Regions from separate parts of the Psychromonas sp. SR45-3 genome, predicted to be linked through region 1. Evidence: predicted binding sites of a transcription regulator. Region 1 holds the regulator's gene; the other holds the start of a gene.

Region 1 (3,199 bases):
TAAAAGTTATCCCTGTTATCGCAATTAAAGATGCTGAGGATGCAGTGCCGCTAGGTAGAGTATTAGTTGAAAATGGTATGCCATGTGCGGAGATAACTTTCCGTACGCCTGCTGCGGCACAAGCAATTAAAAATTTACGTGCAGCATTTCCTGATATGTTGATTGGTGCAGGTACGGTATTAAATAGTGAAACTGTTGATCAAGCGATTGACGCTGGTGTTGACTTCATTGTTAGTCCTGGTTTTAATCCAACTACGGTTAAATACTGTCAGCAACGTAAAATGCCAATTATCCCTGGTGTTAATAACCCATCTCTGGTTGAGCAAGCAATGGAAATGGGATTAACAACATTAAAATTCTTCCCTGCTGGCCCTTCAGGTGGTGTTGCAATGTTGAAATCATTGACTGCTGTTTATCCTGTTAGCTTTATGCCAACGGGCGGGGTTTCACCTGCAAATATTAATGAATACTTAGATATTAATGCAGTACTTGCTTGTGGTGGTACATGGATGGTACCTGCTGATTTAATTGATAACCGTGAATGGGATAAAATTGGTCTTTTGGTTAAAGAGGCTGTTGCGTCTCTAACTTAATTACTTACTCCTAATTTTTATAAACTGAGCCTTGATTATTGATTTAATCGAGGCTTTTTTTAAGTATCAAAAATTGAATTAGCTTAACGTACGGCTTCTAAATAAGTTCTTTTTACAGGCACTACAAAAGTGTTGATAATGATGTTCTTTATTTGATTTTGCTGCTTTATATTGCACCTTACCTGAATGGCAGTAGCAGCATTTCGCATTTTTTTGGCCTTTAATTTCACAATCGGGATGGTTTTTTAAATAATCTTCCAAATAAGGCAGATCTTGCCAATTATCTAAATTAGGTGATTGATGGAATGTAAAATAATAAAGAGAGAGGGCGGCAAATAAACCTCCTCCAAAAATAATATATTGAATAAAATCTTGCACTATTACCCACCTTTATAGCATCTCTATTAATTGAATAGACTTATTGATGACTTTGTTCCATTAAAGCTTAATTGATTAAATAATTCATCGCTCCGCATAAATTTATGGTTCTTATTACGGCTAATGACTATGGCCTGAATTATCATCAATAATTGTAGTTAACAAAAATGATAATGGGTAAATTATTTTAGTGCATGTGAAGAGAACAACTTTAGGTTGATATTGTTTATTTTTTTACAAAACTTCTCGCCAGTTCTCAGCAAGGTGGCGAACGTTAAATTGAGACTGTCATATTATATCTTGATAATTAAAGTTCAGTGGTCAACCCTGAATAAAAAAGAAGCAGTATGTTAGGGTATTATTTATTAATAATCAGATGTTTATTCTTTTTCTGGTGTATCTGTTGTCAGTGCTGTTTGTGTTTTATCTAGTTCATCGTCCTCGGGTAGGGGCTGTCCCGTGTATGCATGTAAAAATGCTTCACATAATAACTCACTATTAGTTGCGTGGCGTAAGTTATTCACTTGACGTCTAGTTCGCTCATCGGTCAATATTTTAAGGACTTTAGTAGGGATTGATACCGTCACTTTTTTTACTTGTTCACTCTTTTTGCCGTGTTCAGCATAAGGGCTAATATATTCACCATTCCATTTTGTTGACATAATAATAACCTTTTAAAAAATATGCTTCATTTTACCCTGAGATTTTTAACATAGCAATCTGAACGTAAAGAGGGCTAGAAGTCTAGCAATCTAATGGTGATTTTATATTAATAGGAGCAGGGAGTGAACGCTTAACTTTACAGTGGGTTATTGGTTACTAAGAGCAGACAGTAAATCTTCATTAGAAGTTGTCAGTGTTACGCTTTTAAATGGATTTAAAGATAAGGTTTTATCTTCATTGAGAGTAATGTCATAAAACTGTGGCAAGTTAAAGTTAATTTGATCATCTTGTTGATTGGAAACATGGCTGTTGGAAGCATAAAAACGATTTACGTTCTGTACAAACTCGTTTTTAGATCCTGCGAAGTTTAAAAATGTCTCAATATCATTTTCTGCATTGGCAATATAAACATTAAACCCATTACTATAGTTTTCAAAAAAGAATTGAATTAAACCTTCACTGATATGCGATTCGATCACATTGGCTGTTTGATCAAAATGTGTATTTTTTAAATTGACCGTGCTCGCTGATAGTTTCTTTTTAGAAATGTGGCTATAGATATCTACTGCGCTTTCCAAGTGCTGTAGTGAAACGCCTTTACGTTCAAAGTAAAAACCAAATTTTCTACCGCCGGTCCATAATGTTTGTACGGAGCGAGTATGAACAGTATGTAAGCGTAATTGAATAAATTCATTTAACTTACTTCCAAAAGATTGGCAAATTTGTTCGCTAAAGTGTCTGCTATAACAAAATAAATCAATTTGATTTGGCGGTGATGCATCTTGATGCATTTTTGAAAGAATGGTATTCAAGGCTTCAACAACTGAGAATTGACTATTAAAGTGTAAGGTACGTACTTCATTCCATGAGTTGCGGTAGATAAAGTCGATACTACCTATTAAACTCTCTTTATGCTCGCCATAAGCCATTACATTATCAATTTGGTTTAGCTCACTTTCTTCAGTGTCTTGCCAGTGCCGTGTCGGGTCTTTTTCTACATTTAAGAATATTGATAAATGTTTAATCGCACAGGGGGCACTTAATGCTTTATCACTTGCCTTAGGTTCATATATAGGAAAAACAGCATATAAATCTTTTCCAAATTGGTTAAGATTTTTATCTACTAAATCAGAGCCTTGGTTGTATAAATGCAGCATTGTATCTTCATCATAAAGTCCATTTACATAACTCCAAGCCACTAATTTTGATAAATATGGAGAATAACCAATACAAGGAGTTGTTGCTAATTCAAAGGTATCTAACGTACTGTTAAATAAATACCAACCTGCTTTGTTTTTTCGGTGTTCTGGAATTTGGATTAAGCTGAGATTATTCTCCATCAAGTTAGGTGAAATATTAGGGTTAATTATATCTACTTTACCAGGTAATGTTTCGTGTGCGGCATAAAGCTTGCGTGATAAAATTCCAATATCTTCGGCACTAATTGATTCGCTAATATTATTGTCACGTGCAAATTTAATGAGATTACTGTAGCTGAGCATTAGCGAGTCGAGCAGTAAATCATTGGCTTGTTGTACTTCTCGAATTTTCCAATTATTGCGATT
Region 2 (3,199 bases), on a different contig from region 1:
GATCAAAAAAGCACTCGGCTAAAATGAAACAATCTTCACCTTTCACTGCGAGTGCTTTTTTATCTTCAAACGTTAGCATAATTCAATATTAAATCGTTTTTATAAAACGCTTAATTAAAATGCAGCTGCTTTAAGCGCTTCTACTTTATCTAATGCTTCCCAAGGGAATTGCTCACGACCAAAGTGTCCATAAGCTGCTGTCTCTTGATAAATAGGTTTGATTAGATCTAACATTTCGATTAAACCGTAAGGGCGCAAATCAAAATGTTCACTGACTAAGCTAACGATTAAATCTTTTGCTACTTTTTCAGTACCAAATGTCTCAACGCTGATTGATGTTGGCTCTGCAACGCCAATTGCATATGATACTTGGATTTCACAGCGGTCAGCTAAACCTGCAGCAACAATATTTTTTGCTACATAACGTGCTGCATAAGCTGCACTACGGTCTACTTTTGAAGGATCTTTACCTGAAAATGCACCACCACCGTGACGTGCTGTGCCACCGTAAGTATCTACAATTATTTTACGCCCTGTTAAACCACAGTCGCCTACTGGCCCGCCGATCACGAAGCGACCTGTTGGGTTGATGTGAAATTTAGTGCGTTCAGTTAACCACTCAGCAGGTAAAACCGGCTTAATGATCTCTTCCATTACCGCTTCAACTAAATCTGATTGTTTAATATCTTCACGATGTTGCGTTGAAAGTACAACTGCATCAATACCTACGATTTTGCCTTGCTCATAAGCAAAAGTAACTTGGCTTTTAGCATCTGGGCGTAACCAATCTAGTTGGCCACTTTTACGTACCTCAGCTTGTTTTTTAACAAGGCGGTGAGCGTATGTGATTGGTGCAGGCATGAATACTTCTGTTTCATTGGTCGCGTAACCAAACATTAAACCTTGGTCACCGGCACCTTGTTCGCGTGGATCAGAACGGTCTACACCTTGGTTAATATCAGGAGACTGCTTACCTACTACGTTGAGTACGGCACAAGAGTCTGCATCAAAACCCATTTCTGAACTTGTGTAACCAATTTCGCGCACGGTATCACGTGTGATTTGTTCAATATCAACCCAGGCATCAGTGGTAATTTCACCGCCTACCATGACCATGCCCGTTTTTACGTAAGTTTCACAAGCAACGCGTGCTTTAGTATCTTGTTTTAAAATGGCATCAAGTACAGCATCAGAAATTTGATCTGCAATTTTATCTGGATGACCTTCAGAAACTGATTCTGAAGTAAATAAGTCACGTGACATGTAAACTCCTATTCGGGCTATTTAGTTAAATTATTTTGGATGTTTTTACATCTAGACGTCCATAATACATTTTTTTGTAATGGATAACACCCTATTATTTATAAATAAGATAGAACTGTTTGCTTACTTTATTGGTCAAAGGTGGTTAAAATTACTGTAAATTTTCTTAAACATGCTGTGCTATAGGTTATACTCGCAGGCATTTTATTTTACGGTTATGTTTCTTCTGTCTAATCGAGACTCTCTATGCCTTTGTTACATCAAATTAAAATTATGTTTAAAAAAGTGCTTACTTTGGTAAATCACTTACCTCGCTTGCACTTTTGGTTGGTCATCTCTTTATTTGTTTTTTTACTGATTATTAGCCTTATTCCTGCTTCTAACCCTAATGGAAAAACAATTAAACGTGAATTAACTCTTCCTACTAGTGAGTCATTAAAAGGTGACTATGCGGTTGCCGAACCATCAACAGTAAATCGTGATGCAAACGATAAACTACTTCCTGATTTTTCGGCTAATCGAGAAATAGATATCACCATTTCAGCCGGTGATACGTTAAGTGAGATATTTTCTGAACAAGCATTATCTGCTGCGGTTTTGCAAGAGTTATTGGAGGCTGATAGAGAACATTTGCGCCTTGCTAATTTATTACCTGGACAAGAAGTGCAACTTTTGGTGAGTCCTAGTAATCAATTATTATCCTTAAAAGTGATTATTGACCGCGCAAATACATTAAGTTTTGTTTTAAAAGATGATATTTATGTCTCAGAATTAGAAGTGAAAGAGGGGGAATGGCGTAATAGCTATTATCAAGGTAGTGTGACCGGCAGTTTTTATGTCAGTGCAAAAAAAACAGGATTATCGGCGAGTCAAATTCAACAGATTTCAGGTGCTTTACAGGAACAGTTTGATTTTAATCGTCAGTTAAGAGTTGGAGATACCTTCCATGTGTTAGTTGCGAAACAATACATAGAAGGTGCCTACAGCTTTGATAGTGAAGTTTTAGCGGTCATCCTTAAAACGCGATCGCGTAATTACACCGCTTTTCTAAATGAAGATGGTCGTTATTATGACAAGAATGGTAAAGGGCTAAGTAAAGCTTATCGTCGCTACCCCGTCAACGGACGCCCTCGTATTAGCTCGCGCTTCAATCCCCGTCGATTACACCCTGTTACTAAGCGCGTTCGTCCACATAATGGGACTGATTTCGCGGTAGGAGTGGGGACCAATGTTTACGCTGTAGGTGACGGTGTTGTACTACGAGCTGGTTATCACCCCGCAGCAGGTAACTATATTGTTATCAAGCATGGTCGAAAATATACCACACGGTTCTTACATTTAAGTAAAATATTGGTGCGTAAAGGACAACGCATTGAGATGGGTAAGCTGATCGGTAAGTCTGGTAATACTGGCCGCTCAACAGGACCTCATCTTCATTACGAATTCCATGTTTATAATAAACCTGTTGATGCGATGAAGGTCGATTTGCCATTATCACAAGAAGTACCACAGAAAGATAAAAAAGCCTTCAATGAACGTCGCGACCTTTCATTACGTGAAATGGGCGAATTATAGTATAAGATTGATAGCGATTAATCTTTATTATTAAAATTGATATTAAAATGGTTATTAATGCATTGGCTGTTAATTGTTAAGCCGATACAGTAAAGAAGAAAGGATGTTGGATGTTATTAAAAAGTGATGCATATGAACAATGCATAAATTATTTTGCTGATAATTTAGAAATATTTGAAGAAAAGTCTGGTTCACGCACAGGGCAACCTATTTCTGATATCGTTCTTGATCAAGTGTCGGATATGTTGATTAACTTTTGTTCGCAACAGCCTCAATTAAGTAATGAGACGCGCTTAATTGTTGTTGCTGAAGGCGATCAATTAGTTGAAGATATTGAGCAGATACTAGGCAAGATATGGGA

What was found. The regulator MetJ, encoded in region 1, represses methionine synthesis genes. The targets are predictions, from matches to a motif close to TAGACGTCTAGACGTCTA.
Region 2: the regulator MetJ is predicted to act here: its motif matches at 1,308-1,325, upstream of metK (methionine adenosyltransferase).

Annotation. Positions count from the first base shown of each region.
Region 1 is NZ_JACJDP010000015.1:7,870-11,068, reverse strand. Features, by position in the region: gene H5084_RS09905 (bifunctional 4-hydroxy-2-oxoglutarate aldolase/2-dehydro-3-deoxy-phosphogluconate aldolase) at 1-593, shown strand, start outside; gene H5084_RS09900 (hypothetical protein) at 672-971, opposite strand; gene metJ (met regulon transcriptional regulator MetJ) at 1,352-1,633, opposite strand; gene H5084_RS09890 (class I adenylate cyclase) at 1,781-3,199, opposite strand, start outside.
Region 2 is NZ_JACJDP010000034.1:32,794-35,992, forward strand. Features, by position in the region: gene H5084_RS15255 (SprT family zinc-dependent metalloprotease) at 1-79, opposite strand, end outside; gene metK (methionine adenosyltransferase) at 115-1,263, opposite strand; gene H5084_RS15265 (peptidoglycan DD-metalloendopeptidase family protein) at 1,549-2,838, shown strand; gene H5084_RS15270 (DUF3802 family protein) at 2,949-3,199, shown strand, end outside.